Regions from separate parts of the Hyphomicrobium sp. DMF-1 genome, predicted to be linked through region 1. Evidence: predicted binding sites of a transcription regulator. Region 1 holds the regulator's gene; the other holds the start of a gene.
The links. The regulator LexA, encoded in region 1, represses DNA repair genes until DNA is damaged. The targets are predictions, from matches to a motif close to TGTTCNNNNTGTGTTCNG.

Region 1 (4,563 bases):
AGGCCGCCTGATGACGAAGCTCACCCATCTCGACGAAGCAGGCCGCGCCCGCATGGTGGACGTTGGCGCGAAAGACGTGACGAGCCGCACGGCCGTTGCGGAAGGCTTCATCGCGATGAAACCCGAGACGCTGGCGCTCATCCGCTCGGGTGGCGCGCCCAAGGGTGACGTGCTGGCCGCCGCGCGAATCGCGGGGATCATGGCCGCGAAGAAGACGAGCGAGCTCATTCCGCTGTGCCATCCGCTTGCGCTTACTAAAGCGGCCGTCGATTTCACGCCGTCTGAGACGCCGGCCGGCTTTCATATTCGCGCCGAAGTCAGCGTCACCGGGCAGACGGGCGTGGAGATGGAGGCCCTGACCGCCGTCTCCGTGGCCGGCCTCACGCTGTACGACATGCTGAAAGCGGTCGATCGCGGGATGGAGATCAGCGGCATTCGCCTCGCCTCGAAGACGGGTGGACGCTCCGGCACCTACGAAGCGCCCAAACGCGAAAGCGGATCCTGACGCCATGACACTTCTCTCCGCCGACGCTGCCCTCGCCCGTATCCTGGATGGCGTCGCGCCGCTTCCCGAGGAAACGGTTCCTGTCGAGCAGGCGGACGGGCGGGTGCTCGCACGCGATCTCGCGGCAACCCTCACGCAGCCGCCGTTCGATGCGTCGGCGATGGACGGCTATGCGGTGTACGGCGATGCGGCCGCTAAGCCGGGAGACCGCTGGACGGTGATCGGCGAGTCGGCGGCCGGCCGCGGCTTTGCGGGCTCCGCCGCTCCGGGTCAGGCGGTGCGCATCTTCACAGGCGCGCCCCTGCCCGCGGGCTGCGGCACCGTCGTGATCCAGGAAAACGTCGCGCGCGAGGGCTGCGACATCGTCGCGACGGATGCTACTCCGGCCAAGGGCAACATCCGGCCCGCGGGGGTGGATTTCGCAGCCGGCATCGTCGCGCTCCGGCGTGGGCGCCGCCTCGATCCTCATGCGCTGACACTCGCAGCCGCCATGGGGCACGCCTCGGTGCCGGTGACGCGCCGCCCTGTGGTCGCGATCCTGGCGACGGGAGACGAGCTCGTTCCGCCGGGCACGCAACCCGGTCCCGATCAAATCGTTTCGTCCAATCCAGTAGGTCTTGCGGCGCTGGTCGAGCGCGCGGGCGGCACGGCGCGGCTTCTCGGCATCGCGCCCGACCGCTTAGATGCTCTCGCCGCGCGTATTGCGGAAGCACGCGGAGCGGACGTGCTCGTCACGATCGGCGGCGCGTCGGTCGGCGACCATGATCTCGTGGGACCTGCCCTGCGCAAGGAAGGCATCGATCTCGCGTTCTGGAGGGTTGCGATCCGGCCGGGCAAACCGCTGATGTTCGGCCATCTCGGAAAGACGCGGGTGCTGGGGCTGCCGGGCAATCCGGTTTCCGCGCTCATCACCGCGCGGGTGTTCCTGGTGCCGCTCGTGCAGGTGATGACCGGGTTGCCTGCGGATGCACAGGAGCGCGAGACCGCGATCCTCACGCAGCCTCTCGACGCCAACGGTCCACGCCTTCATCTGATGCGCGCGAAGCTCGGCCGGAGGCACGACGGCCTGCTCACGGTGGCGCCCATGCCGTCACAGGACAGCTCGCTGCTGACGGCGCTCGCGGAGGCCAACTGCCTCATCCACCGGCCCGTGAATGCGCCCGCCGCCAAGCCCGGCGATACGGTGATCATCGAGCGCCTGCGCGACTGACCGGCTGATCCAGAACGTTGCACTTGCAGAACGTGGCGAGAACGATTAGCGTACATTCACGTTTTGTTTAGGTGAGTCTCGCGCAAAACGTTCGTGGTCGTCGTTTAGGGTTGAGGATCGTAACGGTCCCCCGCGAAAGGATAGCTGCGCGTTCGACGTTGAGGGGCCGGTCTTGCGCGACGCAGGAGCCTTGTCCATTCGAAATGGATGGCCCTTCGAAAGGGATGTTGGAGCGCCGCGTTGTTGGCGCCTCGGCGCGTGATCGGAACAGATATTTTATTGTCTTGGCCTCGCAATGAGGTCTCGCACGGGAGGCACGATGCTGACTTTGAAGCAGAAGGAGCTTTTGCTCTTCATTCATGAGCGCATGCAGGCCGATGGCGTGCCGCCTTCGTTCGACGAGATGAAAGACGCGCTCGACCTCAAATCCAAGTCGGGCATTCACCGCTTGATTACGGCCCTGGTGGAGCGGGGCTTCATCCGCCGCCTTCCTCATCGCGCCCGCGCCATCGAGGTGCTGAAGCTTCCGGAAAGCTCGACGGCCGCGTCTGCCGCCACTGTCGCGACGGTTGCAGCGGAACCCAGGCGGATCGGCTTCCAGCCGAGCGTGATCGAGGGCGCGAAAGCCCGCAACATCATGCCCCCGCCCTCTCATATGATCGACAGCCGAACGGTCTCGGTTCCGGTGATGGGCCGGATCGCTGCGGGCGTGCCGATCTCGGCGATCCAGAACCATACGCACGACATCGCCTGCCCGCCGGATCTGCTCACCAATGGCGAGCATTTCGCGCTGGAGGTGAAGGGCGACTCGATGATCGAAGCCGGCATTCACGACGGCGACACGGTGATCATCCGCCGCTGCGATACGGCCGAGAACGGCGACATCGTGGTGGCACTCGTCGAGCATGAGGAAGCGACCCTCAAGCGCCTGCGCAAGAAGGGCTCGACGATCGCGCTCGAGGCTGCAAATCCCGAATTCAAGACGCGCATTTTCGGTCCCGATCAGGTGGACATTCAGGGGCGCCTCGTGGGGCTCATCCGCCGCTACTAGTCGCGCTCGTCGTCCAACGGCATCTCTTCGGTGGGCTGGTCGCTCGATGGTGACCGGCCCATCGTGTTTTCCGGAGGCGTAACAGGGGCAGGGGCGCGGCGGGGCCTCAACGGGCGCTCTGTCCAAGGCCGCTCGCCCCTCCGGCTCGCGACCGTTTCCACCTTCTCGATCGCCGGTTTCTCGCTCCCCTGCGCCGTCGCAAGATAGATGGCGTGGGTGCCGTCGCGTCTCAACGTGGCGCGATCGAGGACGAGGCGCGGGTGTGCGCAACCCCGGGAGCGCTCGGATCCGCCGATCACGATGTCGGCCTTTTTGCAGTCTTCCGCCGCCGCGGACGGGTGGCGCTCGACGGCGAGCGTAAGTCCTCGCACACCGGCAATGCAGCCCACGCCATCGCAACGAAATGCCGTCCCGCGCATCACGTCGCGGGGGGCGCGCGCATCGCCATCGTGCTCGAGCCAGCGTGTCAACTCGAAGCTGCCAGAGCGTGAGCCCATGGCGGCGAGCGTGCCGTCGCTTGAGCGGAGAGCTACGAGCTCACCCCCGCGTCCGGCGAGGACGTCGGGACGCGGGTCATCTCCCGCCACGACGAGGCCCGCTCCGATGGCGGCGAGGCCGAGCATGCGCCACCGCGTCTGCCAGAGCGTGAGCCACAGGCCTCCCGCGATCATGAGGGCAAAGCTCATATCGGAGATCTTGGGAATGTGCATCACGGCGCCGGGCAGGCTCGCGACCCAGTGAGCGCTTGCGGACATGACGTCGATCCCCTTCGCCATGATCGCGAGGGGCAAGGCTTCGAGGCCGAAGGGCATCATCACGAGCGTCAGCAGCGCCGCCGGCATGACGATCAGGTTGCAGATCGGAACCGATATCAAGTTCGCGAGCAGCGCATACTGCTGGCTGCGGTGGAAGTGATAGGCGCCGATGGGCGCGACGGCGAGGCTTGCGATCACGGTGGAGAGCACGATGCCGCCGAGGAAGAACGCGACGGGGCGAAGCCAGCCCGCAAGCTCCCGCTCACTCGATTGCGACCGCGCCGTCTCATAGGCGGCGATGAGCGACACGACGGCCGCAAACGACATCTGGAACCCGGCGTCGAGCAGGCTTTCGGGCATGACGGCGAGAACGACGAACGCCGCGATCGCGACGTTGCGCATGGCAAGGGCCTGCCGGTCCAGCATCACGGCGGCGAACATGATCGCGATCATGAGAAACGCGCGCTGGGTGGCGACGGACTGACCGGAGATGAGAAGATAGCTGGCCGCGCCGGCGAGCGCTGCGGCGGCTGCCCATTTCTTCGTGGGGAAGCGCAGCGCGATGGCCGGAAACGCGGCGAGCAGAATGCGGATGGACGCGAACACCGCGCCCGCCATGATCACCATGTGCAGACCTGAAATGGAGAGAATGTGCACGAGGCCGGAGTCGCGATAGGCGTCGTTGGTGGCCTCCGTGATGGCGCCGCGCTCCCCGGTGATGAGTGATACGGCGATGGCGCCGGTTTCGCCCGGTACGGCGGCGCGTATGCGCTCCCCGATGCCCTGGCGCAGGCGCTCGAGGGCATCGCGCGCGTTCTGGACGAGGCTCTGGTCGCGCGCCTCCGCCTGCGCGATGATTTCGGCTGGGGCGATGGCGTAACCGGTCGCTCCCAGACGTTGGAACCAGGCCGTGCGGGCAAAGTCGTAGCCGCCCGGCAGTGCGGGGACGGAGGGCGGGCGCAGCGTCGCGCGCAGGCGCACGAGGTCTCCGGGCTTCAAGCCCTCGCGCTCGATCATCACGCGGATGCGGACGCGTTCGGGG
Region 2 (4,563 bases), 160 kb from region 1:
GGAGCCGCGCCAACGAGAACCTCTATTCCGCCTGGATCGAGCTTCTCTTCGATGCCCCGCCCGATCAGACGCTGTCCTGGCCCGCGCTGCACGAGGTGTTGCGCGACCGCTCGCGCAACGTGCTCTTCAATCACCTGGGGCTCGGTGAGGACGAGAAGGGGCAGATCGTGAAGCCCGACTGCGCGGATCTCCCCTATACGCTGCGCGCCTATTTCGCCTTCAAGATGGGATTGCCGTTTGGATATGCGAAGTGCACGCGCGGAGACAAGGGCAAGCCGCCGCGCTGCGCACAGTGGTGGAACATCGAGAACGAGGAGCCACCGCCGGCGCCGCAACAGCCCGCGCCCGCCGCCTCGGGCGGTCAGCTCTTCGGACTGTTCGGGGCAGCGGCTCAAACGCCGCCCGCCACCAAGGTGCCCCAGAGACCGCCGGGCCTCGTGCCCGGCTTCGGGTATTACATCCGCACGACGGTCGCCAACAGCGTCCATTCCGGCAACGGGCGCACGATGGCCGATGACGACAACAGCGACTATTACCCTGTGTCGCTCAAGCAGGAGACGCTGCGCCCGGGCACCATCTACGCGGACCCTTACGGGCACCTTCTGGTGCTGGTAAAGCGCGTGTCGCAGACGAGCGATGCGGCCGGCGTGTTGCTCGCCGTCGATGGGCAGCCCGATGGGACCATCGCGCGCAAGCGGTTCTGGCGCGGCAACTTCCTGTTCGCCCAGGACCCGGCGCTGGGCGGGCCCGGCTTCAAGCGCTTTCGTCCCATCATGCGCGGCAAAGGCGGTTTGCGCAGGCTTGCGAATGCCGAGATCGAGAAAAACCCGGGCTACGGCGATTTCTCGCGCGATCAGGCAGCACTCGCGATCGAGGACTTCTACGATCGCATGGACGACGTGATCTCCCCCAATCCGCTGGACCCCGATCGCGCCATGAGGGAGGCCGTCGTCGCGCTCGAGGAGCAGGTGAAGGCCCGCGTCACGTCAGTCGAGAACGGCCGCAAGTATCAGGATGGCGGCGGCGCCGAGGTGGCGATGCCGGACGGCGCGTCGATTTTCGAGACCACCGGCGCGTGGGAGGACTTCGCGACGCCCTCCCGCGACCTGCGGCTGCTGATCGCCATCGACGTCGTGCGCCATTTCCCCGACCGCGTGGCCCGCCGTCCCGAGCGCTATGCGATGCCGCCCGGCAAGAGCGCGGCCGATGTAAAGGACGCGCTGGAACGCTCGCTGTCGTCCGACCTGGAGGCCCGAAAGTTCACCTATACGCGCAGCGATGGCTCGGCGTGGACGCTAACTCTCAAGGACGTCGTCGGCCGGATCGGCGCGCTGGAGATGGCCTACAACGTCAACGACTGTGTGGAGCTGCGCTGGGGCGCGGCAGACGGCAGCGACGAGGCGAAGACCTGCAAGCGCCGCGCGCCCGAAGCGCAACGCGGGAAGATGACGGAGTACCGCGCCTGGTTCAACGAACGCCGCCGCCCGCCGCGCGGCTGATCACTTGAGGCCGGTCAGCCGAGGTCGATGCGCCCGTCCACCTCATGGCGAAGATCGGTCCCTTCCGCCGTCAGCACCATCTTCACTTTCAGCGTGCCTTTGCCGGCGAGTGCCCGCTCGCGCACGATCCGCTCGATCTCCTGCTGCGAGGAGATGCCCACTTCCTTGAGGAAGCGGCGTAGCGACAGATTGAAGTGCTCGTTTTCCATGACGTGTCTCCATCTCGTTCTCGTTTGGGCGCGCACACTCCGGGCACACAGCGGGTTAAGCGCGGCCCTGTGCGGGGCGGCGCAGGCGTGGCAGGCATCATAGCTCTCTCCCAACGAGAAGAGCCGACTTAGGTTCAGCGGAGGATCAGCGCTTCTGGGTCGAGACGGCGTCGAGCAGCGTCTCGAGCATTTCACTTGCTGTCGAGAGCACGGCCGCATTCATGCGGTAGGCAAGCTCGACCTCTTTGAGCGAGACGAGGTTTTCGATCGGGTCTCCGACAGGAAGCGCGCCCACACGAACCCCCGGCGTGCCGCTCGCGGGAGACGAGGGGGACGGCGCCGTCGCACCCGTCGCCGCGATGCTCGACGCAATCTCCCCAGCCCGCTGCGCTTGGACCGCGAGGCCGTTGGAGGCGATGGTGAGGGGAGCGAACATGGAGGCCGGTTCCGGGAGCCCAGACACCTCCACCCTGACCGCCAGCCCCTAAAAGCCCGTTAAGAACTTTCCGCAGCCACGCAATCACACGTAGACAGATGAGAACAAAACAAGTACAACTTATCCAACGCGTCGAGTCGCCCCGAACCTGTAACCACAACCGTTAACATGCCATAAGGTGCCACATGAACAAGCCGGACCTGCGTGTCGTCGAAGGGGGAAGTATGATGGACAAGAACAAGGCGCAGGCACTCGCGCAGGCGCTGGAGCTGATCGACAAGAACTTCGGAAAAGGGTCGATCATGCGGTTGGGCGCCAACGAGCGCTCCATGGACATCGAGGCCGTCTCGACGGGCTCGCTGGGCCTCGACATCGCCCTCGGCATCGGCGGTCTGCCCAAGGGCCGCGTCATCGAGATCTACGGCCCGGAATCCTCGGGCAAGACCACGCTTACGCTTCAGGTTATCGCGGAAGCCCAGAAGAAGGGCGGCGTCTGCGCGTTCGTGGACGCCGAGCATGCGCTCGATCCCGCTTACGCCAAGAAGCTCGGCGTGAAGATCGAGGATCTTCTGGTCTCCCAGCCAGACGCTGGCGAGCAGGCGCTCGAAATCACCAATACGCTCGTAAGCTCGGGTGCGATCGACGTTGTGGTCGTGGATAGCGTGGCCGCGTTGACGCCCAAGGCCGAGCTCGACGGCGAGATGGGCGACTCGCTCCCCGGTCTCCAGGCGCGCCTCATGAGCCAGGCGCTCCGCAAGCTCACCGCCTCGATTTCGAAATCGAAGTGCATGGTGATCTTCATCAACCAGATCCGCATGAAGATCGGCGTGATGTTCGGCAACCCCGAGACCACGACCGGCGGCAACGCCTTGAAGTTCTACTCCTCCGTCCGCCTCGACATCCGCCGCATCGGCCAGATCAAGGAGCGCGAGGAGACGATCGGCAACCAGACCCGCGTCAAGGTCGTCAAGAACAAGGTCGCTCCGCCCTTCAAGCAGGTCGAGTTCGACATCATGTACGGCGAGGGCATCTCCAAGACGGGCGAGTTGATCGACCTCGGCGTCAAGGCCGGCATCGTCGAGAAGTCGGGCGCGTGGCTCTCCTACGAGGGCGAGCGCATCGGCCAGGGCCGCGAGAACGCCAAGCTGTTCCTCAAGGAAAATCCCAAGATTGCCAATCAGATCGAGAAGGCGATCCGGGCCAGTGCAGGGCTCATCGTCGACAAGATGCTGACCGATCCGGACGACGAAGGCTCCTCGGCCGACACCGAGATGCCAGACGAGGACGGCGTGCTCCCGGAGGCGTCCGACGCCGCCGCCAAGAAGGGGGCAGGACGCGGCGCCAAGCGCTGATCCGGAAAATACGAGGAAAATCATTGGGCGCAGCCTGGGGAAGCCCGGCGCTGCGCCTTTTGCGTTTCTGGACAAGGCCAGGGCCAGACGGCTAAAAGCAGCCCAATAGCCAATAGCGCCTTCCGAGCGCGACCGGCACCGACCGCTTCTACCCCGTCTTGGCTGCGAAGGCGGCCGTCCACGCAAGTCTCCGTACCTCGACTTCGAGGCGTCGTGGATCCCGGCCGTTGTCCGTGCGAAGCATGGCTCCGTCATGAGATGGAGCCCGGCTCCGTCAGGGCACCGGGATGACGAAAGCTGAGTTGGTCGGTCTCTGTCGGTCGGTGGCCAAACCACGGATTATGAGATGACTGGCGTCAACGAGATCAGACGGGCGTTTCTCGAGTACTTCAAGGCGGCGGGCCACGAGGTGGTGCCGTCGTCGCCGCTCGTGCCGCGCAACGACCCCTCGCTGATGTTCACCAACGCCGGCATGGTGCAGTTCAAGAACGTCTTCACCGGCCAGGAGACGCGACCCTACGTGCGCGCCGCCTCCTCGCAGAAGTGCGTCCGCGCCGGCGGCAAGCACAACGACCTCGACAACGTCGGCTACACCGCCCGCCACCACACCTTCTTCGAGATGCTCGGCAACTTCTCGTTCGGCGACTACTTCAAGGAGCGCGCGATCGAGCTGGCCTGGAACCTCATCACGAAGGAGTTCGGCCTCGACGCGAAACGCCTCTCCGTCACCGTCTATCACGAGGACGACGAGGCACACGCCATCTGGAAGAAGCTCACCGGCTTTGGCGACGACAAGCTGATCCGCATCGCCACCAAGGACAACTTCTGGCAGATGGGCGACACGGGCCCGTGCGGCCCCTGCACCGAGATCTTCTATGATCACGGGCCCAAGATCCCCGGCGGCCCGCCCGGCTCGCCGGATGCCGACGGCGATCGCTTTATCGAGATCTGGAACCTCGTGTTCATGCAGTTCGAGCAGCTCCCCTCGGGCGAGCGCATCAATCTGCCGAAGGCGTCCGTCGATACCGGCATGGGGCTTGAGCGCATCGCAGCCGTGCTCCAGGGCA

Region 2: a site for LexA is predicted at 2,245-2,262, ahead of recA (recombinase RecA). Genes of this name have one in related genera too.

Annotation. Positions count from the first base shown of each region.
Region 1 covers NZ_CP115706.1:2,694,703-2,699,265, forward strand. Annotated here, with positions in the region: gene trpC (indole-3-glycerol phosphate synthase TrpC) at 1-11, shown strand, start outside; gene moaC (cyclic pyranopterin monophosphate synthase MoaC) at 11-505, shown strand; gene PE058_RS12280 (molybdopterin molybdotransferase MoeA) at 510-1,715, shown strand; gene lexA (transcriptional repressor LexA) at 2,035-2,766, shown strand; gene PE058_RS12290 (ComEC/Rec2 family competence protein) at 2,763-4,563, opposite strand, start outside.
Region 2 covers NZ_CP115706.1:2,857,431-2,861,993, reverse strand. Annotated here, with positions in the region: gene PE058_RS13120 (hypothetical protein) at 1-1,499, shown strand, start outside; gene PE058_RS13115 (DUF6494 family protein) at 1,514-1,708, opposite strand; gene PE058_RS13110 (flagellar basal body rod C-terminal domain-containing protein) at 1,854-2,144, opposite strand; gene recA (recombinase RecA) at 2,330-3,496, shown strand; gene alaS (alanine--tRNA ligase) at 3,843-4,563, shown strand, end outside.